One region of the Psychromicrobium lacuslunae genome, then DNA from elsewhere that is predicted to be linked to it. Evidence: predicted binding sites of a transcription regulator. Region 1 holds the regulator's gene; the other holds the start of a gene.

Region 1 (14,433 bases):
TTCGGTCATCGACAATTCCTCAAATCGGTAACTCCACCGCAAAAATCCAACCCTGTAACGTGCTGATCAAATAATTCCAGGCGCCGGTCACCATCAACAAACCAAGCACGATCAACAGACCACCGCCGATCCGCTGCAGCAACAATTTGTGTTTCTTGAAGAAGCTCAACGCCCGCATGCCGCGCTGAAACCCTAGCGCAATCAGCAGGAAGGGCAGGCCCAGGCCCAGGCAGTAGACGAAAGTCAGCAGAGCGCCCTTGGCCGCGCTGGTACCCCCAGAGAAGGACATCGCTTGCACCGCACTGAGGGTCGGTCCGATACAGGGCACCCAGCCCAGGCCGAAGGTCACACCAAGCACCGGCGCTCCCCACAACCCGGCCGGCGGCTTGCGATGAATCTTGGCTTCACCCTGCATAAAGGAAAACCCGCCCATGAAGACGATGCCCAGGATGATCACCACGACACCCATCAGCTGGGTAATCCACGATGAATTGATCGAAAGCCAAGCGCCAAGACTGCCAACCGCAGCGCCGAGTAAGACGAAGATCGCGGTGAAGCCGAGGACGAAAAGTGAGATACCCAAAACCATCCGGCCGCGGCGTTGCTTCGCGAGCTCCACCCCGGTCAGGCCGGTGACATAGCCCAAATAACCGGGGACTAGCGGCAGCACGCACGGCGAGAGGAAGGAGACCAGTCCGGCGAGCAACGCCACCGGCAGGGCTAGCAGCAGAGAGCCGTTCTGCACCGCCTCGGCGAAGGGGTTGTTTAGCACGTCGTTGAACTGTTCACTTCTGAGCCTAGTTCCCCTCGGCCAGTGCGCTACTAATCAAAGCCTTGAGAGTGGACTTGTCCGCTACCCCCAGGATTCGCGCCGCAACTCGGCCAGATTTATCGAGCACCAGGGTGGTCGGCACCGCGGAGGGAGGTACAAAGCTCGAGACGGCGAGTAAGACGGCTCCGTCTTTATCTTTGAAGCTTGGGTAAGTGGTCTTGAAGGTCCGGGCGAAAGCCTCAGCGTTGGCGACGTCGTCGCGGACGTTCACGCCGTAGAAGAGCACGCCTTTCGGCGTGAACTCCTTGTTCAGGGCCTCCAAGTCAGGAGCCTCCAAACGACACGGAGCGCAGGCCGCGTACCAGAAGTTGAGCACGGCGACTTTGCCGTCGAAGGTTTTGGTGTCCACCTTCTGACCATTCAGCAAGGTGCCGACGAAATTGACTTTCCCGCCGCGCTTATCGGCAGCATATTCCGTCACCGAACCGTCGCCGGCAATATAGTTCTTGCCGTCGCCTGCCTTTGCTTGATCGGCGAGCGGGTCAGGAGCAGCGCAACCGGTCAGCGCAAGAGCGGCGGTGGCCGCAATGGCTCCGGCCGCACCGAAAAGCGCACGTCGATCTAGCGTCATCTGTTCACCCACACTTCTACAGGTTGTCGAAATTCAATTGTCGCGCATTAGCTGGCTGGTCTCAAACCGCAGCTATGCCCCGGGGGTTGACGCCGCCCCGGGCAACAACGCCGCAGCCGGTTCGCTATAGCGCACCGAGCGCACTCGCTGCTGCTCAAACTCGATCGAAGTCACCGAGGCTAGCGAGCATTCTCGTCGCCGCGGATCGTGAAAGAGTCTGCGTCCCTGCAAGCTCAAATGCGTCACCCAGATCGGCAGTTGGTGGCTGACCAGGATGGCGTGCGCACCATCGCCCGCACGCTCAACGGCAATCACCCGGGCCGCCTCGACCGCAAGCCGCATTCGGTTCAGTTGCTCTTGATAGGGCTCCCCCCAGCTGGGGCGCAATGGATTGCGGAAATATCTCCAGTACCGAGGCTTGAGCAGCTCCGAGGAGCTCACTTTGAGCCCTTCAAACTGATTCTCCGCCTCGATCAACCGCGGATCGGTCTCAATGTTCAGGCCGAGCGCGCTTGCGCTGGGCTGGGCGGTCTCCTGAGCTCGGCTGAGTGGCGAAGCGGCCAGATAACCAAAAACCACGCCGGAATCGGCCATCTCACGAAAGTGCTCGGCCACCACAACGGCCATCGCCACGCCCCGATCGGAGAGATGAAACTCCGGCAGCCGACCGTAGAGCACACCCTCGGGATTGAAGACCTCGCCATGACGCACGAGGTGGACGGTGGCATTGGGCATACAGCCATTCTCTCAAACCAGATTAAGAAAGGTTAATCAGATCTGGAATAAAACATGCGTTTGCATGATTCTTATAGACGAACGGGGCAACCCGTCAACCTGTCGAATCACTATTTAGGAGTCATCATGAGCGTTGAAACCATCCCCACCGGCCTGACCGTCGGCACCTGGACCCTTGACAACTCACACAGCCAAATCGGCTTCACCGTCCGTCACGCCGGTATTTCGAAGGTGCGCGGAGAGTTCACCGAAGCTAGTGGCACCGCCGTGGTTGGCGAGGATTTGAACTCCTCATCGGTGCAGGCAACGATTAAAGCGGCTAGCTTTGATTCGGGCGATGCCAACCGCGACGGCCACGTGCGCGGCGAGGATTTCTTCGATGTCGAGCAGTTCCCGGAGCTGAGCTTCACTTCGACCGGAATCAGCGGCTCGGGCGAGACCTACCAGTTGACCGGCGATCTGACCATTCGCGGCATCACCAAGCCGGTCACTTTTGATACCGAGTTCAATGGCGTAGCTGTCGATCCCTTCGGCAACACGCGGGCCGGGTTCAGCGCCCAGACCGTGATCAGCCGCAAGGAATTCGGCCTGACCTGGAACGCCGCGCTGGAAGCTGGCGGCGTTTTGGTTGGCGATAAGGTCACCATCGGCATCGAGGCTGAATTCACCGCAGCTTAAGACCTCCTTCCAGGCCGCTTTACCGCGTCATCAAGCAGCACGATGCGGTAAAGCGGCCTTTTTGTGCAGTTTTGACACCTTCAGTTCCTATGCAAAAGGCCGGAACAGCAATACAGTGTTGGCATGAGTACACCCCCAGAGAACCCGAATCCAGGCCAGCCGGGCGAACAGCCCGTGCAGCCCCCCGCTGATCCATATCAGGCGCCTGGCTACCAGGCTCCTCAGGGGGTGCCACCCGAGCAACCAGCGGCACCCCAGCAGCCATATCAACAGCCCGGTTACCAACAGCCCGGTTACCAGGCTCCTCAGGGCGCGCCGCAACAACCTTACGGTCAGCAGCCGCCGCAGTATCCACAAGGTGGTCAGCAGCCGCCGCAGTATCAGCAACCTGGTCAGCCGCAGTATCAGCAACAAGACCAAGGGAACTTCCAGTTTCAGATGCCCACCGACGGACCGAAGTCTTTCGACGACGTCATGCCCAAGGGCGGCTTCTCAGGAATCTTCAATGTCGCCGGTCTGCCAAACCTGCTGAAGTGGTCCTACATCCTGTGGCTAATCACCGCCGGAGTTTGGCTGCTGACCACCGTTATCGGGTTTATCTTCAGCCTCACTCTGCTGGGCAGAGGAGATGACACCTTCCTTGGTGTTTCCTACAGCAACGGTTATTGGCGCGGCGAAGGCATCAAGGGAATTATCTTCTCGATCATCGCGCTCGTGGTAATCGCCGCAATTGTGGTTTGCGCAATGAAGCTCAAAGAAGGCTTGCAATGGCCAAGGCTGGCATTGAGCATCATTGCCGCCGTATCGATTATCTTGGCGATCTTCGGTGGAGGCGGCGTTGGCCTGATCGGCATCGTCGCCACTGTGCTGATGTGGCTTCCCGAGTCCACCGCCTGGTTGAACTCGCGCCGCGCCGCGCCGCCCGTGCAGTAAGCGACTCAGTAACTCAGAACTAACACGCAGGATGGCCGGGGTAGGGTTGAAAGACCTACCCCGGCCATTTTCATGGCCGCGAACGCACAAGGACAGCTATGAGTACTCCAGCCAGCGGCGAACCGCACAGCCCTGAGGAATCCGCGCAATCCGTCGAACCGCCGCGCCGCGGGCAGTTCCCGGAAATCGCCCCCGGGGTGCCCCGCTACGGACAGTACGCTCCGGCCGGTTACCAATCACCCTTCGAACAGGAACAGGCCAAACAAGCGGCAGCTCAGCAGCCGCAGAACGGGCCGGCCGGGACTACTCCCGCTCAGGCACCTCAACCGGGCACAAGTACTGCCGCTGGAGCCGCGCGCTCGGTGCCCCGGCAGATCACCAGCGCCTTCGCGCTCATCATGCTCGCTGGAGTGATTGCGCTGTTCAGCGCGATCAGCAGTATTTTTGTCGCTAACTCACCAGAGCTGCGCGCTGAGCTGATTAAGCAAATCAATGCCTATCCGCAACTGGCCGGCGCGGACCTCGATATTTCCGCGATCATCACCATGAGCATCGTGTTCGCCGTGGTGATTGGCTTTGCCAGCGTAGCCCTCTATCTGCTGATCGCCTTCAAAATCCGAGCCGGAAAGAACTGGGCCAGAATCCTCGGCACCGTTCTGGCGGCAATTTCATTGCTCTCGCTGATCAGCTTCAATCCGCTGGTGATCTTGCAGGTCGGTTTCGGCATCTTCGGCATGATCTATTGCTGGCTACCCGCAAATCGGGACTATTTCAAGGCTTAGAAAGACCACGCATGCGCTGCTGAAACCGTACTTTCAACCCGGTCAGCCCTCCGTCAGGTGTTCTCGCTCAGGCGCTTTCACTACCGGTTTCGGGCAACCGCTGTGCATGATAGGCCAAGATCTGCAACTCGGTCGCCATATCAACCTTGCGCAAATTGACGTACTCGGGAACCTGCAGCAACACCGGGGCAAAGCTCAGAATACTGTGAACACCGGCGGCAATCACTCGATCACAAATGTCTTGAGCCGCTTCAGCTGGCAAGGCTAGCACCACCATATTGGCTTTACTGCGCTCCAAAACACTCTCCAGCTGCGCAACGTCGCTCACCCGTAGCCAGCCGACCTCGTGGCCGATCACCAGCTGGTCCTGGTCCAGCAGGGCGACGACGTCGAAGCCTCGAGACTCAAAACCTGCATACCGCGCTAGGGCCCGCCCGAGGTTGCCGGCGCCAACGATCGCAACGCGCCATTCCTGAGTCAGGCCTAGCGCCGCGGTAATGCGACGACTCAGGAACTGAGCCTCATAGCCAACACCTCGGGTGCCATAGGAGCCAAGGTAGGAGAGATCCTTTCGAACATTCGAGGAGCTCACGCCCGAAGCTTCAGCGAGCTCTTCCGAGGAGACCCGCTCGGCGCCCTCGGCCAGCAATGCGTTCAGCGCCCGCAGATAAAGCGTCAAGCGGGCCACGGCAGCAGCTGGCAGCGCTCTGACCTTGGCCGCTAATTCCGGCGGAGGCAGGCTATCGGCATCATCCGCGGAGCCGATCGGAAACTGCTGTGTGGGCACTCCCTTACTTTAGGTCGTGCCGATGAACAATCCCAAGTCAGTCCGTTCCACCGGAGTCTCGACGAACCGCCAACAAGCGGCGCATTCGGACTGGATCTATTTTCCAGAAGTCACGCTGGATACCGTCGATCAGCAGCACCGGCACCTCCTCAGCGAATTGCACATACTCAGGAAGCAGGGCGCCGGAGCCATCGAATATTGATTGCTCGCTCAGACTCAGGCCGAATTCCAGGCAAACCTCACGCGCTATGTGCAGTGCATCACCGCAAAGATGGCAATCTGGCTTGATCAAAAGGGTTACCGGCTCCGGGCTATCCGACGAGGTCATTTGCCTACAGTACTTCAGAACAGCACGGCTTGGCTTAGGGAAAAAGCTTGAAAACTGGCTAAACTCGTAGCATGCCCGAAGTGAATAGCCAGCTAGCCGAGCCGCGCTCGGACGCTGACAGCCACCAAGGCGAAGCGGCGTTCTTCGACGTCGACAATACTCTGATGCGCGGCGCGAGTCTCTTCCATCTGGCTCGCAAGATGTACCAAAAGAAGGCCTTCACGCTGCGCCAAGCCCTCGGCTTTACCTGGAAACAGATGAAGTTCATTCTGCGCGGCGAGGATATGGATGATATTCATTCGGTGCAGAACTCCGCGCTGACCTTGGCCGCCGGAATACGGGCCGACTTCGTCGCCAATGTCGGCGAGGAAGTCTACGACGAGATGATTGCCTCAAAAATCTGGCCCGGCACCCGGGCCTTAGCCGAGCAACATCTTCGGGTAGGTCGCAAGGTCTGGCTGGTCACCGCGACCCCGATCGAGGTGGCGGAAGTGATTGCTTCCCGGCTGAAATTAACCGGTGCGCTGGGCACGGTGGGAGAAATCCAGGATGGCGTGTACACCGGCCGTCTGGTCGGCGATATTCTGCATGGCCCCGCCAAAGCGGTGGCGATCAAGGCACTCGCCGAGGCGCAAGGTATTGAGCTAGCGAATAGCTGGGCATACAGCGATTCCTATAATGACATTCCCTTGCTCACCTCGGTGGGGCATCCGGTGGCGATCAACCCCGACGCAAAACTGCGTCGCCATGCGCGAGACCACAACTGGCCGATTTATGACTTCCGCTCGGGCCGTCGCGCGGCGACCGCCGGTCTTCGGCTGGCTACCGTGGCCGGAGCGGTCTATGGCTTGTGGCGTGGTTTCAGCCGGATTCGGCAGCGCTGAGGTTAGCTGCGGCTGAGGCCGGAAGTTGCGCGAAAAGCGCATCGCTTAACGAAGAATGCCCGCCACCACAGGTGACGGGCCAGGCTCGAAGCCTTACTTCTTATTACGACGCTGGTGGCGGGTCTTACGAAGCAATTTACGGTGCTTCTTCTTTGCCATCCGCTTGCGGCGCTTTTTGATTACTGAACCCACAAAGTCCTCACAAACTTTTTTCCTGGCCAGAAGCCCGGAATTATCTACATATTGACCGATCTGGATCTTTAATAGGGTACAGCCTCTAGGCTGTCTCTGCCGAACTGCCCAGTCCGACCGTGCGCAAATGCTCGTTCACAGCGTCTTCTGGCACTCGATAAGACCGACCGAATTGCACGGCTGGCAACTCGCCGGAACGAATCATCCGATACACCGTCATCTTCGACACCCGCATCACATCCGCGACCTCGGCCACGGTTAGAAAACTCACATCGGAGAATGTGTTTCTCTCAGCCATCTCTGGAACCCTTCGCTCTTGAGTTGATCGCACAACCCACGACGGCAGGATTACCTGACCGCATCAAAGATACTCTAGATGCTGGAGTGACCAATGTGAAAGTGCTTTACCATAACTTTATACAGCCAATCCTCAGCAACACGCCACTTATTGATTATTTTTCTCGAAGACCCTCTTGGTAAAACCCCTCGATATGCTCAGCAATGCACGCCGCCGCGGCAGCTCGATCACCCTGCCGCAACAGCTCAAGGACATGCAGATGCTCCTGATGCAAGCGAGCCGAGGTGCGCCGCCAATCCGGCAGCAAAGCAACAATACTGCTGGTGTACTGCCTAATTGATTCGCGCAGCGAGAGCATCATGGCGCTAACCACCACATTGCCGGCCGATTCGGCGAGCGCTAGGTGAAACCTGATATCAAGGGTCAGGAATTCTTCAGTTTGTGGAGTAGCCAAAGCCTGCATTTCCTCAAGCAATCGAGCTGCCTCGATCAGCGCCTGCGATTGAAGCTGACTATGCTGGCACGCCCAAGTCTCGAAAAGCAGCCTGGTTTGCACAATATCAGCAACCGGCAGGTGGGAACTGGCTACATGGAAGCGCAGGGCAGAACCTAGTGCACTGGCCGGCTGAGCAATGATAATGGTTCCCGAACCTGGCCCGGAGCCGACCGCAGCACGCACCACACCCATCGCATCTAACACCGCAATGGCCTCTCGGATCGAAGCCCTGGAGAGATTGAACTGCTCGGCGAGCGCCCGCTCACTCGGCAACCGCTGCCCAATTCGCAGCGCACCTTGAGAGAGCTGCTGTTCGATCCAGGCCAGCACCGGTTGATGAGATTTCACTTTCACAGTGTATGTGGTCAGACCACATAGGTTACTCTTGTTCTGTGGTCAGACCACAGAACATCCGAGGAGGAGCCTGATGACTACCCCACCGGCGCTACGCCGCAGACTGCCCGACCTTGCCTCACTATCGGAACTCATGAAGTTCAGTGCGCCGCGCTTTGGCACCGATGCGCGACTGGCTAAAGCATCGACCATCTGGGATCTACGAGATATCGCTAAACGGCGCACCCCAACTGCGGCCTTCGACTACACCGATGGCGCAGCGGAGGCTGAGGTGACCATCAATCGTGCCAGGCAAGCATTTCGGGCGCTGGAGTTCAGGCCCGACGTACTTCGTGATGTCAGCGAGGTCGATCTGAGCACCACTATTCTGGGCGGCAATTCAAGCCTGCCGGTCGGCATTGCGCCGACCGGTTTTTCCCGACTAATGCAGTCAGAAGGTGAATATGCCGGCAGTGCAGCCGCTGCGAAGGCGGGTATCCCCTTCACCCTATCGACCCTCGGCACCGCATCCGCTGAACAGGTCGCCAGCCACTGCCCGGAAGGACGCCGCTGGTTCCAGCTTTATGCAACCGCCGATCAGGGCAAGAACCTCGAGCTAGTGCAGCGCGCCCAGGAGCATGGTTTTGACACCATTATGCTGACCGTGGACACGGCGGTCGGCGGCATGCGACTGCGGGATACGCGCAATGGCATGACCATCCCTCCTCAGCTGACCGTGAAGACAATTCTCGACGCTTCTTACCGGCCGGCCTGGTGGTTCAATTTCCTCTCCCGAGCGCCTCTCGAATTCGCCTCGCTCAGCAGCTTCGAGGGAACCGTATCCGAGCTACTCAGCAAAACCTTCAATCAGGGCCTCAACTATGACGATCTGGATTGGCTGCGAAATAACTGGTCCGGAAAGCTTCTGGTCAAAGGGATCCAGACGGTGGCCGACGCGGAGCGTGCGGTAGCCCATGGTGCCGACGGCGTGGTGCTGTCGAACCACGGCGGTCGACAGTTGGATCGCGCCCCGCTACCGTTCCATTTGGTCCCCAAGGTGCGCGCGGCCCTCGGCGAGCAGCCGACAATTGTGATGGACACCGGCATTATGAGCGGTGGCGACATTATTGCCGCTATTGCCAGCGGGGCGGATTTCACCCTAATTGGCCGGGCCTATCTCTATGGTCTGATGGCTGGCGGCCAGCGCGGAGTGGAGCGCAGCATTGAGATTCTGCGCTCGGAAATGTTGCGCACTATGAAGCTGCTCGGCGTCACCCGATTGAGCGAACTGACCCCGGAGCACGTGAACCAAAGAGCCGACCGCTTTGAATAGCCGCCGGCCTGGGTCAGTGAGGGTGTCAACGGTAGCGTCTCCGGCGAATGCGGCTATGCCTAATGCTTGTGACTAATGTCTATGCCTAATGACTGTGCCTAGTCTTTGCGACGACCGAACTTCGGTAAGTTCGCCAATAAGTCGGCGGCCTTGGTAGCAGCGCGACCGACGCTGCGGCCAATCTGCTGTGGCATCGAGTCGGCATCTGCGTCGATTTCCGTTGCCGCGACGGGGTCGGAGCTAGCTGTTGCCTCGTCAGCCGAACCACTCGAGCCCAGGCCGAAGGCATCAAGCCAGTTCACCACGAGGTGTAGTGGAGCCGTCTCGAGCTGGTAGTAGCGACGCTGTCCCTCGGCCCGCATGCTGACTAATCCGGCTTCTCTAAGTACTCGAAGATGCTTTGACACAGTGGGCTGGCTAGCACCAAGTTGCTCGACCAGCTCACCCACTGCCTTCTGACCTGAGCGGAGGGCCAGTAGGATATCGCGGCGGGTTTGCTCGGCCAGCACGGCAAAGACGTCTTCGTTCACCATAGAACTACCCTAGCGATATATAACCGAAAAGGCATTAAGGATGCCTACCCCACGCTACCGCCGAGTCTGAAGAACGAGGAGTGGGAGGCGGTGGGGACTCAGTCGAACCAGGGGTCAAGGCCGTAGAGCGGGAAGACTTCCTTGCGAGTGGCCATAATGGCCCGATCCACGGCATCGGCGGGGTTGTAGCCCACTTCCCAGGATCGCCACCAGAGGTCGACGTCGTCAGTCATCAGTCGGGGCGCCTCAACGCCGAAACTCGCCTGCACTCGCTCACGCCAGGCCACGGGGGTTTCGGTGCGCAGCGGGACGGGCTTGCCGGCGACAATGGCGATCAGATGAGTCCACACCCGCGGTACGACATTGACAATGCTGTACCCACCGCCACCCACCGCGAGCCAGCGTCCCTCGCAAAGTTCATTGGCAAGCGCAGAAAGGCTCAATGCGGCCTCGCGTTGCGCATCAACACTAGTGTTCAGATGGGTCAGCGGGTCGTCACGATGAGAATCACAGCCATGCTGCGAAACAATGATCTCCGGCTCGAAGGCTCGCACTATTTGCGGCACTACCGCGTGGAAGGCCCGGAGCCAGCCAGCGTCATCGGTGTGCGCGGGCAGCGCAACATTGACCGCACTGCCAATGGCCGATGCACCACCAGTCTCATTGGCGAAGCCGGTACCAGGGAAAAGGAACAAGCCACTTTCGTGCAGTGAAATGGTAAGCACCCGGGGATCATCGTAGAAAATGCTCTCGGTACCGTCGCCATGGTGGGCGTCAATATCGACGTAGGCCACTTTCTGGACACCCGAGTCAAGTAGTCGCTGCACGGCCGCGGCGGCATCGTTGTAAATGCAGAACCCGCTCGCCTTGGTTCGGCTGGCATGATGCATGCCGCCGGAAAAATTCACGCCTCGCTGGGCACTGCCGTCAATAATTGCCTCGACCGCCACCAAAGAGCCTCCGACCAGCCGGGCACTCGCCTCATGCATACCAAGAAAAGCCGGATCCTCCTCGGTGCCAAGACCCCGTGCCTCAATGGTGTGAGGCACCAAACTGACCGAGCGCACATCGGCGATGTAATCAGCATCGTGAACGGTCAGCAACTCTTGATCTGAGGCAATGTACGGCTCGGCCATCGTCACGTTTGGCCGCTCGAAAAGACCTAGCTGCTCGGCTAAATCCGCGGTCAAGCTGAGCCTGCCGGGAGCCATCGGGTGCCCGGCACCAAAGTTGTAAGCGGTCAGCGACGGGTCCCAGACCACGCAGCTGGCCGGGGCGCTCTGCATTTCATCGTTGAACGAAGACATCTCTGAAAGGCTACGTGATTCAGCGCAAAGCCGCGCAATCGCCCCGACGCACCACGCTAAAGCTCTAAAAAGTGGTTTACTACTTGTCAGATCTGCAATTCGTTCCGAGTAAGAAAGTCCCTCCGTCAATGGCCAAGAGTCAGCCTGCCTGGCGCCCGCAACCCGAACGCGGTCGCTTCGCTTTTGTCGCCGCACTCCGGGACTTCATTGATTCGGTAGCGAGCTCCTCGCCGGCTCGGCTGGCGCTGATTGTCTTCATTGTGGTGATCATGCTCTTCACCACGCTGCTTTCGCTGCCCGCGGCAGCAACCAACGGCCAGGTAACGCCTTTCCACGATGCGCTCTTCACTGCCGTCTCAGCGGTGTGCGTGACCGGCCTCACCACTGTCTCCACCGCGCTGCATTGGACATTCTTCGGCCAGCTGGTGATTCTGATTGCGATTTTCGTCGGCGGCCTCGGCATTCTGACGCTCGCCTCGCTGATGGCCTTAATGGTTTCCCGACGCCTAGGGGTACGCGGCAAGTTGATCGCCCAAGAGGCGATGAACGCCGGGAAACTAGGCGAAGTTGGCACCCTGCTGCGGATTGTGATCACCACCTCGGTGGTGGTTGAGATCGTGCTCGCACTCGTGATGATCCCCCGTTTCATCATTCTCGGCGAGCCATTTTGGCAGGCTGTCTGGCACGGCGTGTTCTACTCGATCTCCGCTTTCAATAACGCCGGCTTCACCCCGCACTCGGATGGCTTGGTGCCCTATGAGGCCGACCCCTGGATCCTGACGCCATTGATGGTTGGGGTCTTTCTCGGTTCTCTCGGCTTCCCGGTGATGATGGTGCTGTTGAGCCAGGGTTTCCGGATCCGCAAATGGAACCTGCACACCAAACTCACGGTTCAGGTGTCCTTGATCTTAGTGCTAGTCGGCATGTTGGGCTTCGCCGCCTTTGAGTGGACCAATACCAAGACCATTGGCAGTCTTTCCGACGGCGATAAGCTGCTGCACTCGATTTTTGCCTCGATCATGACCCGTTCCGGCGGCTTTAATTTGGTCAATATGAACGACCTTGATCCGGTCTCCCGGGTCTTTACCGATGCGCTGATGTTCGCTGGCGGCGGCTCCGCCTCGACCGCTGGCGGCATTAAGGTGACCACCCTTGCCGTGATGTTCTTAGCCATCGCGGCCGAAGCTCGCGGCGATGCCGATGTAAAGATCTACGGTCGCACCATCCCGCAGGGCACCATGCGGGTGGCCATTTCGGTGATCATTATGGGCGCAACTTTCGTGCTGCTGGCCACCGGAGCATTACTGATCATTAGCGATGCCTCGCTGGACAGAGTGCTCTTCGAAGTGATCTCGGCCTTTGCTACCTGCGGGCTCAGTACCGGCCTCAGCGGTGAATTACCCCCGGCCGGGGTTTACGTGCTGACCGCGCTGATGTTTGCTGGGCGAGTCGGCACTATCACCCTTGCTGCCGGGCTGGCGCTACGGCAACGTCGTCAACTATTCCACTATCCAGAAGAGAGGCCGATCATTGGCTGAGAAATCAAGCTCGAATTCGCGCCCGGCGCACAATGCGCCGGTGCTGGTGATTGGCCTGGGCCGCTTTGGCGCGGCCACCGCCGAGCAATTGGTCAAGCAGGGTCGTGAAGTACTCGCCATTGAGCGGGATCCTGCCCTAGTGCAGAAATGGTCGGGCGCGCTGACCCATGTGGTTGAGGCAGATGCCACCAATATTGATGCGCTGCGTCAGCTCGGCGCGCAGGACTTTAACTCCGCTGTGGTTGGGGTGGGCACCTCCATTGAGTCCAGCGTGCTGATCACCGTTAACTTGGTAGATCTTGGCATCGAGCATCTCTGGGTCAAGGCAATCACCCAGTCACATGGCAAGATCTTGACCAGAATCGGCGCCAATCACGTGATCTACCCTGAGGCAGACGCCGGGGTGCGGGCAGCCCACTTGGTGTCGGGGCGGATGCTCGACTTCATTGAGTTCGACGACGATTTCGCGATCGTGAAAATGTACCCGCCTAAAGAAACTCAGGGCTTCACCCTGGCTGAGTCGAAGGTACGCTCCAAGTACGGAGTCACCATTGTCGGCGTCAAATCGCCGGGCGAAGACTTCACTTACGCGCAGCCGGACACCAAGGTCTCGGGCCGGCACATGCTGATCGTCTCGGGGCATGTTGACTTGCTGGAGCGCTTCGCGGCCAGGCCTTAGCGCTCAGTCATCAGTGAGCCCGGACTGGTGCTAAGCCTGGTCGAGCTCTGCGGTGATGTCGTCCGAACGTTTAGCTGCCGCTTGCGCCCCGGCCAAGACGATCGCTGGCAAATCACGCTCGTCGAAGACCGCGATTGCCCGCTCGGTGGTGCCGTTCGGGCTAGTCACCGCCTTCCGGAGTGCGGTGGCGTCAGCCCCCTGCTGCCCCAGCATCAAACCGGCACCGGCCACCGTCTCGGTGGCCAAGGTCTTGGCCGTTTCTTCGTCGACTCCCAGCTCGCGTGCGGCTCTTGCCATTGCTTCGGCCAAATAAAAGGCGTAGGCGGGCCCGGAACCGCTAATTGCACCGATCACCGGCATTTGCTCTTCGGGGACGTCTAAGACCACGCCAGAGCCCGCGAAGACCTGGTGCGCGCGAGCGGACTGCTCGGCGTTGACCGAAGAGCCGGTCGATAGCCCCACTACGCCCCGGCCCACCATTAGTGGGGTGTTAGGCATCGTGCGAACCACGGCTTGCCCTGCCGGTAGGGCGCGCTCGATCTGCTCAATGGTGACCGCGCCAGCCACGCTCACCACTACCGCCTCGGGCTCCAGGGCAGCGGAAATCTCTCGACAGAGCGGAGCGATTTGTGCGGGCTTAACGCCTAACACCACGACCTCAGCGCCCGCCACGGCCAGCGAGTTAGCTTGTTCCTCTTCGGAGTTGGCAATCGCGGTGATGCCGTGTCGCTGGGCTAGTTCCTCAGCACGCTCAATTCGACGTACGGTAGCCACCACGGTGGCGGGATCGACCGGACCGGCGAGCATCCCCGCCAGAATAGCTTCGCCCATTGATCCACAGCCCAGAAACGCAATTCTACTCGTCATGTTCTCTATCCTTTCACCATCCCGAACAGCTATCGAATTTGTTGATCAAATGCCCGAAAAACCGCGGAAATACAACGAAATTGAAGTGTTTCTACATTGTCAGGATATTCCCAGCTTGATAGCAGCTTGTGCCCAGAGTGTGGTCCTAACGTAGTGAATACCTCATTAAGGTGCGAGTGATTGCGGACTGGTCGTTCTCGAACGATCGGTTACAGCGCCGGAGAGTCGGGCAGTGTTCCCCCCAACCACTGCCCACCGAGACTCTCCGGTGCTTTCACTTTTTAACAGCCAATTCTGCTAACGACTGATGACTATGGTTTCCCGGTC
Region 2 (14,433 bases), 760 kb from region 1:
ACCGGGCACGGGAGCTGGCAGTCAGTTACGGCGAACGGTTCGAACCTCCGGCGTCACTAGTGGCCCGAGCCCAATCAGGCGAAATCTACGAATAGGAGCGAAGCATGGAGCCACTAACTAAACCTCGACTGCGTAATCGCTTCACCGAGGCTCTCGGCATCGAGTATCCAGTGGTGCAGGGCGGCATGATGTGGGTGGGCCGAGCCGAGCTGGCCGCGGCCGTCTCGGAAGCCGGCGGCCTCGGCATGATCACCGCTCTGACCCAGCCGACACCCGCCGATCTGGCCGCAGAAATAGCTCGCGCCCGGACTCTCACCGACAAGCCGTTCGGCGTCAACCTCACTATCCTGCCCTCGATCAGCCCACCACCCTACGATGAGTATCGCCAAGTGATCGTGGATTCCGGGGTGAAAATCGTGGAGACCGCCGGCTCCAGCCCGGAGCCCCATATGCCGACTTTTGCGGCTGCTGGTATCAAGGTGATCCACAAGTGCACCAGCGTCCGGCACGCGCTCCGCGCCGAGAAACTCGGCGTCACTGCGGTATCGATTGACGGCTTCGAATGCGCCGGGCACCCGGGTGAGGACGATGTGCCGGGCTTGGTGCTGATTCCCGCCGCTGCGGACGCCTTGAGCATTCCGTTTATCGCCTCCGGCGGTTTTGCGGACGGGCGTGGCTTAGCTGCGGCGTTAACGCTCGGTGCGGACGGCGTAAATATGGGTACTCGATTTATGTGCACCACCGAATCGCCAATCTCGCAGACCGTCAAGGAACGAATAGTGGCGGCGAGCGAACTCGATACTAATTTGATCTTCCGCAGCTTGCGGAATACCGCCCGGGTGGCAAAAAATTCAATTAGCGATCAAGTCGTGGAGATCCTGTCCGCTGGTGGACAGTTCCCCGATGTGCAGCCCTTGGTGGCGGGTGCCCGGGGACGAAAGGTCTTCGAAAACGGCGACCTCGAGGCTGGAATCTGGTCTGTCGGCTTAGTGCAAGGACTGATCCGCGACATCCCCGACGCCGGAGAGTTAGTCCGGCGCATCGTCGTGGAGGCTCAGACGGTACTCACCGAACGCCTGAGGTTGTTTAGCTAACCGGCGTTAGTTAGTACTCACCAAGGGGTTCTGCTGGACGGCTGTGGAGCAGGTCTACCCCTTTGGCTTCATCAGGTCGGCGCGAAGCCATGGCGTGCGGATGGTCTTGCGAATCTGGGCGACTGCGTCAGGGCTAACGGCGGATAGGCCGAGTGTGTAGAGAAGGTTATCGCGTTCGCGCATGACAGTTTTAGAGATGCTTGGGTCGATGGCTTTGATTCTTTCAAAGATCTCGAGAAAGCGGGAATGATCCGCGACTGGCGGGATGCCGACAGCTTTCCTGATGGCCTCCGTGAGAACACGAAGCTGGATCAGTTCTGGTACTTGATTGGCGAGGGGATCATCACGGAAGAGTTCGAGCAGTTGATCGACGTCGCCAGCCTCAATCAACGGCGTGAAGGCATAACAGAGAAAAGCTTCACCGATGCGCTTATCAGCGGTAACTTTGACCGCTGCTTCCCAGCCCTGGTGAGCAGCGACACCGCTCACTAGGTACTGCTTGAGCCACGGCATGGAATGTTTTTGCTGACCCGCTTTGAAGTTTTTCCAGATAGCGAAGAACGCCTTGGTATCCCCACGGTCGGCATGGTACCGACCGATGCAGCGCCACCCGGACCACTCAAAACCGGCAATATCAGGATGACCGAGCTCGCTGGCTGCAGCCTCAAGGTCGTCCTCAGCAATGCGCCGGCTAACGATCGAGGCTTGAAGATTCCTCGCGTACAAAGCACTGTGCGGACGGGATGCCTCGACAATTTCGTGGGCCTCCTCGACGCTGAAGACGCCACCGCCAATCAGCACACAGACAGCATCATCAAGGCCAAACGGCCCGTTACGGTTCAGAACCAGATGGGCCATGCTCGCAAACCGTGCGCCGAGTCCGCCAGAACCCGGCGAAAATATCATCGGATTATCGTCCGGTTGTTCTACTCTCTCCTGCAGCACTGCCCTGGTCTGTTGCTCAAAGGGCACGATTCCGGACGGAGTCGGATACGACGGCGGGTACCGGCTATCCTCAATCTCGTTTTCAGTGGGTTGGTAACGCAGTGCATCGATAGCTAGAGACTTCAAATCCTGTTCTGGGCTCACACCACCATGATGGCACGCTCAACCGACAACGAATATCCAGCAGACCAGCATCCCAACTCCACTGGGCCGCTGGAGTGACCGCGACGGATACCGGAATCGAGCTTGCCGGGCTTGGTAATGCCGACACGCTCCTGCCCGTAGCTAGCCGAATTAATCGCAGTGGAGAGCGAGTCCTTCAACTGGCCAATCGTAAGGTTGCTGGTTGTGCAAACCATAAGAACATTCCAGTCTTTTGGCCTTTTTGGCTCAAATGGCCAAAGAGCCACTTTGCCATTGCGCAGGAGGGTTGGGGTTTCTCAACGGAATTTTCTTGATTCTGAAGTAGTTATGGCTATTGCTGGTTCACTTAAACTCTAAGGAGCTGCTATGAAACTCACTCCGGCATCATCGCGCACCAAGGCCGTGCACGGCCCAGGCTTCGGCAAAGTGCTGATGACCGCTACTTCGGTCTTCACCATGGTTTCGCCCTATTTAGCCGATTTCAACCACAGCCACGTCTTCAACCCGAAGTGGACTCCACACGCGAAGTTCCACAACGGCCAGACCATGAGTATGGGTGCCGCACTCGGTGCCAGCGCCCTAGTAGCGCTGTGGAAACGCGGCGAATTCACCCGAAATCGTTTAGACGCAGCAACAACCTTCGCCTCGTTGTACTGGCTAACTCAAGCTTCGGCAGTGCTCTACCCGGGTTCAAAGATGCTCGACGCCATCGACGATAAACCCGCCAGCAATAAGGCCCCGCAATGGGCAATTTTTGGCGGCATCCTGGCGCTCAATCTGGTGGCCTATCGAAGCGAGCGCCGAGGGTTGCGAAGAGTACAAGGAAATTCAAGCGACTGAGTGCTTGCCTCAGCCAGAAATGCTCGTAGGACAGGCATTTCTGTCTGTCCCACGAGCATTTCCGTATTAGCCCGCAGCTAACGCTTTACGGCGTGGGGGTTGCCCATTTGCCGCCGATAGTCCACGAGGTCATCTCGTTGTATTTGTCGGAGGAATCAGCGCCGCTGATTGAGCCACCGTTTTGCCCTGCATAAAGTACCCCAGAGTTATGGCGAAGCATCCGAGTCGCATTCGCGTACCACTGAAGCTGGTGCGAGTCCGCCCCATTCTTACCCAATCGCGCACACCAAGTAGCCAGATCTGCTTTCGGATTAGCGGTGACACCGACCTTGGCAGTGGAAGCATTCGCGTATAGATACTGGCCCGGCAGGTTGACCGCCTCAAAGCTGTAACACTTTGAATCCGCGAGACCTGGAACAATCTTCCAGCTCGCTTCTTGGCGGAGCGCAAGTGGCGAGCTTGCAGTAACTACAGCGAGATACCCCAACCCGTTTGAGTTGCGTACCGACGCACCCTTGGAGCCTTCGAGAGTCGCCTGGATAGAGATGAAATTATTGGGCTCGACCAAGTGGTAGTTGGCTTGGTTTACCACAACCGCTGTCCACTGCTGCTTGGCCCGGTTGGACAGCACACGCTGTGCCAATTTTTCCTCGACGCCTTGAGTTATCCCGTTTGCATCAATATAGAGCCCCGAACCAACGTTCTGAAGGACGAACTGGCCGCCACCAGCGGGAACCGCCTTCCAGTCCTGGAACTTATTTTGCGGATCACAGACCGCCTGGGTGATCGCAGAGAATTCCAATGAACTGCTTCCAGCAACGGAAAGACACTGTTTGGCGTACTCCTGCTTGAAATTGTAGTTACCTGCACCTGTTATTGAAACCTCCCAAAGCTCACGGGTGCTGACAGCGCAGGTGACGGACTGCTGCACAGTTTCAGCAGTCTGGGAGAAAATCGGAAGTCCGAGGCAAGTATTGGTAATACCGTTGTTCTTCAGTTGGATGATTGAGCCATCCGACACCCCGGGAAGCTTCTGTCCACCGGAGATGGTCTGCTGAATCCAGTCGCGAGCTGCAGCATCGTCGACCCGGGTGGCAAAAGCTCCATCCTTGGTCTGGGTGGAGCCGATGCAGGTCTTCTGCCAGGAGCGCGAGTTGAGCGCGACCAATTCTTGACCCTCGGGTGTGACCCGGATTCCCGGCGCACCAGAATCGCCCAGGCACAAGCTGGCATCACTCGGATTGAAGCCGGTGACAGTCACTTCTTTGGCGTTGACGGCGTCAACGTTGAAGGATGCCTTGTGCACTTCTTTAGGCACCCACTGGTCTTTGGTCCTGCCCCAACCGATGAAATCCAACTTATCCCCCGCCACCGGAGCAGTGCTGCCCAGTTTCATCGGAGTGAAGTTGAAAGCGGGCGTGGTCAGTTTAGCCAGAATAAGATCCCGGCCATCAGCGCCTTTATAAGGCACCACCCATGAAATCGGATTACCGGCGTTCTCCCGCCAGGTTGCTTCGGATCCAAAGAGAGCTTTTGCTGGCAGCGCTGGCTTACCGACGACGAGCGCCGGGTCGCTGGCGTAGTCGGCCGGGTTCTTGACGAAGCAGCTACTCACCGTAGCGACCCAGGAGGAATCGATCAGCACACCGGTACAGCTTCCGTAGCCGGTGACGACCTTGGCTACGTTGAGATTTTCGGTGTCGGGCGGCACGACATCGCTGGACAGCGCAGACGCCGGGATGGCACCAAGGCCAGCAACAGTTACTGCCGCGACGGCAATGATTCCCGCTACCCGGCCTCGATGACCTTTGAATGATTTAAACATCTGAATTCTTTCTACAAGTTGAGTCGGGGACGGTTTAGCTGAGGCGGATCTCAAAGAGTGTGACGTCGCCTTGGCTGCCGTTGAAAGTCTTTAGTCCGTTCGCCGCAACATTTGTCTCGACCCTTGGACCGTCGCCCTTCACGGTGTAGACCTTGATCGCTTTGTCGCCCGCAATTACTCCGGTAGAGCCGGGGATTTCCATCTTGAGCCAGCCCTGAGTGCCGGCGGTCTTGAAGCAAATCCCCTCCCCACTGATATAAGAACTAACTCGGATCTGGTTTCTCTGGTTCTGATCGCAAGTAGTTAGCGAAATATTGCCATCGCCCTCTTTCAAGAGGATGTTGGACTCGGCCGCAATCAGATCAGCATTGGGGTGGATGTAATTCTCTACGGTGTAGGTCGGTTCGAGCGGCGTACCGATTGGCTCCACGGTGTAGCCAGGCTCATCGGAATCAGCTGCAATGGCTTGAGGAGCCATCAGGCCCGCACCAGTAAGTACGGCGACTGCAGAGAAACCCCAACAGGCAATTTTCAACGTTCTAGATCTAGATCGCTTCGGTGTGTCTATAGTCATGCACATTCCCCTCGAATGGCAGGCAGCATCGCTGTCGTTGGTGGTGGAAGAGGTGCAACCAGTGATGATTGGCGGTTGCGTGCCACGAGCCTAGCAGCCGCCAATGAAGGTTTTCGACGAATATTGGGCCAACTAGAAAACTTCCAATGACTTCCAGAAAAACTTCCAATGGTTTTGCTGTGAAGGGTCATTTTGACGTGTGAGACTTACTTACGTTGCCAGCCGCAACATCTACCTCAGTCCCCCGACGGCGGAAAATTCTGCCCACTAGATCGGACCATCACAGTGCCTCACTGCCTCCGTCTCATCCAGCGTTTTGCTCCCGCTACGGGCCGAATAGGCTTAGGAATATTACTTGCCTTCGCTCTCGTCGCCGGACTCATTCCGGGCCTTTCCGGTATTACTGCGCCACCTGCCCAGGCGCTACCGAATGCGGTCACAACGGGAATCACAGCGGTGCAACCTGCGACCGACAAGGCAGGGGTCCTTGAACTGTGGAAAAAAGGTGGCCCGACCACCAAGTTGGCGGCCAAAGCGGCGCTACTAGCCGATGATGCTGGGCTCCAAGACTTCATTAGCACAGGCCAATATGTTGCCTTGCAGCAGGATTATCGAACAACCGCCTTGCAACTATCGCTGGTGGGTCGATACGCCACCCGAACCGCGGCAGAAGCAGCCATTAATGATGGTACTTGGCAGGCGCTGCAGAAATTCGTGACCACAGGCTGGCAGGCCGCCTGGCTGTTGGATGACCGTGCTGCCACTTTCGATGCCACCCAGGACGGCAGTCCGATGGTGAAGAAAGCAGCCGAAACCGCCCTGGCCTCCGGAGATATTGCGGTTCAGAATTTCATTGCTACTGGCAAGGCCAACATCGAAAAGAACGACAAGATCGCGGCAGTCTACGGCCTCACCGAAGCCACTCCCAACGTCTCGGCTGCGGCAGCAGAGGCGTTAAAGTCGAGCAACCCCGAAGCCATTGACGACTTCCTGCGCTACGGCCAGTTCGTGGCAGCCGCTCGCGATGCCGAGACTGCAACAGTTACCCAACTGGCAAATCAAGCGAAAAGTGCCTCTAGCTACGCCATTGCTTCCACCAAGAAAGCTCAACTCGCCTCTGACCAGGCGGTAAAAGCTGCTCAGCTAGCTAAAAAATCTGCTCAGCAGGCAGCGGCAGAAGCAAAGGCAGCAGCCGGTTCGGCGAAAATCGCCGGGGCAGCAGCATCTCGAGCCGCATCGCTGGCCAACCAGGCAGCGAAAGCCGCTCAACTAGCCGTCAGCGCAGCTCAAGAAGCGCGTCAAGCACTTTCCCAGGCTGCGGCAGCAGCGGCCAACGCGGCAGCCGCAGCGGCGCGCACCGAAGAAGCGGCGGCGAACGCTCAGAACGCCGCCGCCGACGCGGCCACCAATGCTGCCAAAGCGCAAGCGGCGAGGACCGCAGCCACTAATGCACGAACTGCCGCAGCTGGAGCACAGAAGGCAAGCGACGCCGCTAACCAGGCGATTATTGCTACGAATGCCTCCAAGGCAGCATCCAGCGCGGCAGCTGGCGCAGGCCAAGACTCTGCTGCAGCCGCGGCAGCGGCCGCAGAAGCCGCACAGCAATCCGGTGTCTCGGCGTCGGAAGCAGCTGAGGCGAATGCGGCGGCAGCTCGAGCGAATGCCGCTGCCAACCGAGCTACTCAGGCATCGGCAACTGTTGATTCGTTGGCAAACCAAGCTGCCCAGCAGGCTGATATTGCTGGAATCGCGGCCCGGGCAGCTGTTACCCACGCGAATGCCGCTGCCAACGCTGCCGACGATGCAGCGGGGCATGCCGTCGATGCCGCTACCGCGGCAACCAAGTCAAAGCAGTACGCGGCTGCAGCTAAAACAGCCGCCGATGCTGCCACTGCCGCTGCGGATAAAGCCGCTCTGGTGCAAACCCAGGCCCGTAAGGCAGATCAGGAAAGACTGGCCGCCGAACGTGAATACCTGTTGGCCAATGCCCGTGAAGATAAACAACTTGCCGACGCGCAGAAGAAGAGTAAGGATGACGCTCAAGCGCAGGCAACAGCTGCGGCGGCCACAACTAAGACCTTGATCTCTCAGCTGACCGCTCCGGGCGCAGATCTCAATGTTCGGCTGCCTGAGGTGAAGGCAGCCGTCTTCGGTGTACTGGAGATTGGCGGCCCTTGGCAGCAAGCCGGAGCGCAACAGGCGATTATTGGTGATCCAGAGACACTCAAGGCATTCATCGTTGATGGCTACAACAATGCCTTAGAACAGGATGAGTGGGATCAAGCCCTCGAGCTGGCAGAGAACGGTCCGGAGAAGCTCCGAGCTCCAGCAGAGGCAGTTCTCTACCAGGGGGCCGCTGCAATACACGACTTCCTCACGGAGGGCCGGTGGAAAATCACGCAGGCCGACGATACCGCCTTGGCTTATCAATACACGGAAAAGGGCGGTTACGCGGTAAAGAAGGCCGCTGAGACAGCGATTCGGGCTCAGACCACTGCTGCTCTTCGGGTCTTCTTTGAGCAAGAACTGGCTGTTGCGACGCTCGCAGATGAGCGGGCCACGATCTTTGACATCACCGCAACAGCGACGCCCGAACTGAAAGTTGCCGCTGAAGTAGCCCTTAGCGGTCCAGACTCCTATATCCACAAGTTCTTGACTGTTGGACGTCCTGAAGCGACCAAACGAGACCAAGAAACCGCCTCCTACAACGCTTCAATAGAAGTACTCGTGGCAAAGGCAAAGGCCGACGCTGCAATGGCGCGCAAGAATGCAGCACTTGCCGCCCAAGTGGCGGCGATTGCCAACAAGGCTGCTGCGGATGCTCAAAAAGCTGCCGACCAGGCGAAGGCCTACGCGGCCGACGCTAAGAAATCAGCCGACCTTGCTGTTGGCTATGCCGCTCAAGCGCAGCAGTCAGCGGACCAAGCTGCACAATCGGCACAGACCGCACGCACGGCCGCAAATCAGGCTCGCGCCGATGCTCAATCTGCGGCGATCGAGGCATCAAATGCGAATAACTCAGCTGCTCGAGCTCAGGGAGCCGCAGCCGCAGCTTCGGTGGCCGCCTCACAGGCGGCGGCCTCTGCTACTCAGGCTGGTAAGGATGCAAAGGAAGCTGCAGCGGCTGCGACCGCTACCTCCGCAATTGCTGCCAAAAAACAGCAGGAAGAGGAGGAGGCTCGTCGCGCCGCGTTGAAAAGTGGGCTCGGCAAGCCAGGTATGACCTCTGACGAGGAAGCCACCGCGCTCGCTACCGGCGGGCCTGAGGAGCTACAAAAACTCAAAGATGCCAAAGCCACGGTAAATGGTGGCGACATCACCCAGATCATCCTCCAAGAAGTTGGCTCCGCGCTGCTCGACGTGCTTGGTATCAACGACATCCTCAATTGCCTCAAAGGTGACATCTCTGCCTGTCTCTGGGCCGCTGTCGGGTTCATTCCGTGGGGCAAATTAGGTAAAGCAGTGGGTGCCATTGCCGGTTTGATTGCCAAGATTCCGAAGGTCATGGAACGCATTGACAAGTTCAATGACGCAATCAGATTCATTACCAAACACGCCGAAGAAGCTGTCCCCGCGGGTAACCTGAAGCCCATCCCGTGTAAGACCGGTTTCTCAGCGGCCTCGGCAATGCGAGTGGCAGCCAGCTGCCCGTTACCCTCAGTCAATGCGCATCCTGACAGCATTGCCCAGGCCGCAGATCCAGCGAATATCACGAAGAAATTACCCCAAGACACTAAGGTCAATCCAAAGGCACCAGATCTGTTGAGCACAGACCGTCCAGTAAGTCGCAATCCAATACAGAATCAGTTCGTCCAGGATCGTATTGCTTACCTCAAATCCCTAGGTATTGAAGACATTCGAGTCGATCAGCAGCAGCTAAGCCACGGGGTTCGTACCGGTATTAATCGTCCTGACTTGCAGTACACCTTCAACGGCAAGCAATACTACGAAGAGTTTGAAGCGCCCGGTTCTCCACGGGGACCGAAGCATCAACAAAGGCTACACGATAACGATCCGAACAGCTGGGTGTTTGTCTGGGAAGGCATAGGCTAGTCCGGTGATGATGTTATGAAGACGCTCGGCAATGAGGTTTATGCTCCGATCACCGATGCGATCGGTTTTCTCAAAGCTCCATTGGAGGTCGTCGTCGATACTTTGGTATCTTGGCGCATCCGTTTGGAACGTCAGGTCGAACTCTCTGAGGTCGATGGCGCGCTGAGTTCTTGGGAAAGTTCATTAGGACCCTTGGAGTCGGGGCCGCGTTCCCGAGAACTACTCATTGCTACCAAAGGTGATTGGATCGCTTGGGTGAGCAACAGCGCCCTCGGCACCAATCCATTCAGCGCAGTGGAGATGCTGGCGAAGTATTCTAGCTCCGCCGCCGTGATGGTTTCCGCCAAGCCGCACACCTTGAACAGTCCCAAACTCAAGGGCGTTAGCGCCGGACGCTACGGTGGATGTCGTTTCGACTACTGGGCGCCGGGCGCGAATGGAGAACTTGAGAAGCTGAAACACGTGATGGTCGCCCATTCCGGCGGCAGTAAGTGGCTCTTCTTCAACCAGGGTGAACCTCAGCCCTTCGAAGAACCCGAAGCTTACGAACGCCCCAGGGTTCGCGAACGCTTTACTTCCGAGATGCTGGAACGGTATTGCCAAGCCCTCGGCATCGATGTCTTCAACGAGGACTTCTACGGGCCACGAGCAGTCCTCGTAGACTCCAAAGTCAATGATGTTCCGCCCACTATCAGCAGAACCCTTAAAGAAACCCAAGAAATCATGGGCATCGTCCCCGGTCGTTCCGCAGAATTTCCCGGATGAGCAGTAGTCTCGCCCTCCACCACGCTCTTCAGGCGGCGGAGCTTCCGCTCCCCGCTGCTAAAGCTCAGTTACGCGGGCACGCTATTGCCATCTGGACCGAGCCGACCACCAATGTGCTAGCTTTTCTGGCCTTGCACGATTCCTTAAAGGATTGGCGATTCATTCTGTTGGGCTCAGACCCTTCGGTGCCAGTTCAGGATCTCATTGGGCAATGGCAGGAACTTTCCGCTGGTGTTTGCAACTCGTTCCAAGGCGCCTCTGGGATTACCGAAGCTCAGGCTCTTGCGGAGTTCGGAGTTTCGTCGTTGGAAAACTCGACGCTGGCAACTCAAATTCGGTCCAAAGGGCCGAATGTCAGCGAGTCGGCTAACCTGTCCGGCACTCTGATCGCGGTTCAGATCATTTCGCCGGCGACCTTACCCGCGCTGTTTGAATGGGAGGGCGCTGACAATCTCGGCTCCCGAGCTGCCCTCTCGGCGCTGCTGGCACGATGGCAGCGACTCTGGGGCGCTGAGTTGTTCAGGCTCTCTGACACCGACGAAGCAACCCTGAGCTTGCTGATCCGAAACTCGGGTCGAATCTCGGAAAAACAACTCGCTCTCCGCGCGGAACTTTTAGCCGCCTGTGACGAACTCAGAGTCACCAAGCTCTTGGACACAGCGGACGAAATCTACGAACTCTGGTGGGACTAGCCAAAAACAGCTACTCGACACACAAACAGAAAGGGTGGCCCGCCGGGTCGAGATAGACCCGGAAGCTGGTACCGGGCTGATTCTGATGCTTGGTAGCACCCAACTGGAGCACGGCGGCCTCCGCCACATCGAGATCGGCGACGAAAAAATCAAGATGAAATTGCTGAGGCACTTCTTGGTTCGGCCACTGCGGCGGGTTGTAGTCGGCGACCTGCTGGAAGCAGATGCTCTGCCCCAGACTGGATTCGAGTTCAGCCCAGTCATCAGAGAGATTCAGCCTGCCGTCCACTATTTCGGCGTAAAAACGCCCGAGTGCGGCGGGATCCGGACAGTCCAACACAACATTGGGGAATCGTGAACTAATCATGATCCCAGCCTAGGCACAATTGCGGACAGCTAGCGTCCTAGTCGCGGAAATCGGTCCTGTTGATCACGGCTCTGGTACCGCGACAGGCTTGCGAGTAGGCTCCGAGAAGTACGCTGCTACGACGAAAGAGAATCACCATGGGCACCCTCACCACCGCAATGTTCATGACCCTTGACGGGATGACCGAGACCCCCGAGGGCGCGATGATCGCACCAGCCTGGTCGGCGGATATGGAAAAATATTGGTCCGGCAGCAATGCCCGGGAAGGTCAAATGCTGCTTTACGGGAGTAAGGCCTTCGAGTTCAATGCGCAGTTCTGGCAGGAAGCCGCCGAGAATCCGAAGAACCCCGAGGAACATCGACGGTTCGCCCGCACCATGAATGCGCTGCCCAAAGTGGTGTTCTCTTCTAGCCTGTCCGAAGTCGGCTGGAATGCCAAGGTCGAGAGTCGTCCGGTCGCCGAGGCGGTGCCGCAGATTAAGGCGGAGTTCGATGGTGAGATCGTTGCCGTGGGCGGCATCAGCATCGTTTCCTCACTGATCGAGGCTCGACTGGTCGACACCTACAGATTTCTGCTGACTCCACAGATCGCTGGCGCGGGCCGGTCAATCTTCGATCAAATCAACACCACAACGAAACTTGAACTCATTTCGAGCCAGACCTTGGACACCGGCTCGGTGCTGCTCAACTACCAGCCAAGCGCTTCCTAAATCACCGTCAAACAGTTAGCAAGTTCGCGGCAAGGCTTAGCTCTGATCACTCTGATTCAAAGTTGGAGCAGATTAAGAGACTTTTCTCGGACAGCTGTCAGGCTTCCCTCCTATCGTTGTTGACTAACCCGGGCAAAGAAGCCCCGGTTGAATACCCCGATTGTCACAAAACGACGGAAGGTACCTCATGAAATTGGTAAGAATTGCCGCAGCGACGACCGCAGCCGCGGCCATCGCCCTGTCCGGCGCAGCTGTTTCCGCTGCCGCCCCTGCCCCGCAAGGTCGAGCCATTTCGGCCGTTCAGCCTAGCCCCGAGATTGTCGGCGGCAATAAGGCGAGCATTGCCGACGCACCGTTCGCTGCCTTGCAGCTGGTCAACGGTAGCGCCAACTGCTCCGGTTCACAGATCGCCGCGACCTGGGTAATCACCGCAAAGCACTGCATTGAGAACACTTCTGCCAGCTCAATGAGTGTGCAGCTCGGTGCCTCCGAAATCGGCGGCGGCACCACCGTCGAGGTCAAGAAGGCGGTTGGTTGGAGCGGCGGCGACGTGGCGCTGCTGGAATTGGTCAGCCCTTACCAGAACACCTATGCCTCGCTATCGGCGAGCAACCCGGCCACCGGTGCCGCAGCCAAGATCTTCGGTTGGGGTGCCATCAACACCACCCCGACCTACCCGGATTACTTGAAGAAGGCTTCGGTCTCCATCGTCGGCACCAATAGCAGCAACTGGCCTGGCCCGGCAATTGTTGAAAAGGGCGTTGACGGCCAGGCTCTATGGGGCGATTCCGGTGGACCGTTGATCGTCAACGGCAAGGTTGTCGGAGTTTGCTCCGGCCCGCTGCAGGGCGCTCCCGGCACCATTACCGGCACCGTGATGTACGCTTCGGTGATCGCTGCAGGCTCCTGGATCAAGAGCACCAGCGGAGTCTCCGGCTCCTAAGCTCAGCAACTGAGTTGTGGAGGGTGTCGGTTCGTGCCGATGCCCTCCACAACTTTTTAAGTCAGCAGACGATCGGCATGTTTTCTCGCTCAAGACACCAGATTGAGAGCAGCAGACCCTTCGCCGAGCAGTTGAGCGAGAGCCTGCAGCTGAGGGCTGCTCTGATCGGTACGCCAAATTAAAGCTAGCTGGCTTGAGCGTTCTAAGCCGCGCACCGGCACAAAGCGGACATCGCTTCGCCCGTGATGTTCGACCAGTGGTCGGCAAACCAGCAGGGCTTGCCGACCCGAGCTGACCAAGGCGATACCCTGCTGGATCGAACTGATTCCGGTGCTGGACTGGATCGGCGAACCGCCGGGAGTGACCGGTGGAGTGCGCGAGGTCTTCCAATAGTCGGGGGCATCGCCGGTCCGGTGTAAGAGGTCAACCCCAGCGAGTTCTTCTACGCCAACACTCAGCTGCTCGGCCAGCGGATGATCGATGCTGACGGCAATGAATTGGTCCTGTGGCGGGAAGCAGAAACCAATTGTCAGCTCCGGCTCATGCACCGGCAGTTCGGCGAGCGCGGCATCGACCTCGCCTTCCAGAACTGCGGCAAAGGGCGAGCCGAGCGGTAGATCTTGGCTGTGCACAGCGATGCCGTACCGCTCTTGCAATAGCCGAAAGGTGGCGGCTATTTCTTCATAAACCATGCCAGTGAAGCCAATCCGCAGTTCCTCGACCGCGCCACGCAGAGCGCGCTCTCGCGCCCTGCTAAAGGTCCTCATGAGCGACCGATAAGCCGGACGGACATCTCGGACGAATTGCTCGCCGATCCGGGTTAGTCCAACCCTTCTGCTGGTGCGTTCAACTAATCTGGCACCCACCCGCGCCTCTAGTTCGGCAATCAGCTGGCTCACCCGCGACTGCGAGTAACCCAGCCGTCCCGCAGTGCGGCCGAAGTGCAGTTCCTCAGCTAAAGTGATCAGGCACTCGATCTGCTGGATATTCGCCTGATGCATGGTTGGAAATTCAACGCTCACCCAATAAGTGTATCGATCAATCACTTTGGCTTATCGATCAAGTAGAAAATCGATGTTGTTCGCAACACCGATCGACGGTGAACTGAGAGATATGAGTTCACCGTCACGCATAGCTGTCGCAGTTCGCCAAGATCGAACTTCGGCTAGTCAATGGGCCGCCGTCGGCCTGCTCACCCTAGCCACCTTCCTCGCGGTGACCTCCGAGATGCTTCCGGTCGGCGTGCTCACCCCGATGGCGACGGGCCTTGGCATCCCGGCGGGTAACGCGGGAGCCAGCCTGACCATCACCGGACTGGTTTCCGCGGTGGCCGCACCGCTGGTACCGCGGTTATTGGGCGACCTTGATCGCCGAAAGGTCCTAGCCCTAGCAATGCTCGTCCTGGTGCTGGGCAACGCTCTCAGCTGCATCGCCAATGGTTTCGCACTATTGGCGATGTCACGCGTTGTGCTGGGCATCGG

Evidence for each region. Region 1 encodes Rex, which represses fermentation and respiration genes when NADH is low (regulators of the CRP and FNR family bind a similar motif). Its sites were predicted from a motif close to CTTGTGAANNNNTTCACAAG; they were not measured.
Region 2: UM93_RS17305 (ALF repeat-containing protein) is a predicted target of Rex. The motif match lies at 5,846-5,865, and genes of this name have one in related genera.

Annotation. Positions count from the first base shown of each region.
Region 1 is NZ_CP011005.1:2,357,873-2,372,305, forward strand. It holds gene resB (cytochrome c biogenesis protein ResB) at 1-9, opposite strand, end outside; gene UM93_RS11110 (cytochrome c biogenesis CcdA family protein) at 20-772, opposite strand; gene UM93_RS11115 (TlpA family protein disulfide reductase) at 798-1,403, opposite strand; gene UM93_RS11120 (histidine phosphatase family protein) at 1,476-2,138, opposite strand; gene UM93_RS11125 (YceI family protein) at 2,265-2,816, shown strand; gene UM93_RS17175 (hypothetical protein) at 2,940-3,749, shown strand; gene UM93_RS11135 (DUF6264 family protein) at 3,848-4,531, shown strand; gene UM93_RS11140 (redox-sensing transcriptional repressor Rex) at 4,599-5,270, opposite strand; gene UM93_RS11145 (glutaredoxin family protein) at 5,356-5,646, opposite strand; gene UM93_RS11150 (HAD family hydrolase) at 5,718-6,530, shown strand; gene UM93_RS17485 (30S ribosomal protein bS22) at 6,624-6,722, opposite strand; gene UM93_RS11155 (helix-turn-helix domain-containing protein) at 6,808-7,020, opposite strand; gene UM93_RS11160 (FadR/GntR family transcriptional regulator) at 7,175-7,864, opposite strand; gene UM93_RS11165 (alpha-hydroxy acid oxidase) at 7,944-9,182, shown strand; gene UM93_RS11170 (ArsR/SmtB family transcription factor) at 9,281-9,715, opposite strand; gene UM93_RS11175 (acetoin utilization protein AcuC) at 9,814-11,022, opposite strand; gene UM93_RS11180 (TrkH family potassium uptake protein) at 11,151-12,560, shown strand; gene UM93_RS11185 (potassium channel family protein) at 12,601-13,239, shown strand; gene proC (pyrroline-5-carboxylate reductase) at 13,270-14,106, opposite strand.
Region 2 is NZ_CP011005.1:3,114,881-3,129,313, reverse strand. It holds gene UM93_RS14825 (3-hydroxyacyl-CoA dehydrogenase NAD-binding domain-containing protein) at 1-95, shown strand, start outside; gene UM93_RS14820 (NAD(P)H-dependent flavin oxidoreductase) at 105-1,094, shown strand; gene UM93_RS14815 (hypothetical protein) at 1,149-2,183, opposite strand; gene UM93_RS14810 (hypothetical protein) at 2,180-2,398, opposite strand; gene UM93_RS14805 (DUF6640 family protein) at 2,550-3,023, shown strand; gene UM93_RS17315 (AbfB domain-containing protein) at 3,109-4,848, opposite strand; gene UM93_RS17310 (hypothetical protein) at 4,883-5,326, opposite strand; gene UM93_RS17305 (ALF repeat-containing protein) at 5,879-9,475, shown strand; gene UM93_RS14785 (hypothetical protein) at 9,491-10,240, shown strand; gene UM93_RS14780 (hypothetical protein) at 10,237-10,932, shown strand; gene UM93_RS14775 (VOC family protein) at 10,943-11,299, opposite strand; gene UM93_RS14770 (dihydrofolate reductase family protein) at 11,437-12,009, shown strand; gene UM93_RS14765 (S1 family peptidase) at 12,197-12,952, shown strand; gene UM93_RS14760 (LysR family transcriptional regulator) at 13,042-13,974, opposite strand; gene UM93_RS14755 (MFS transporter) at 14,066-14,433, shown strand, end outside.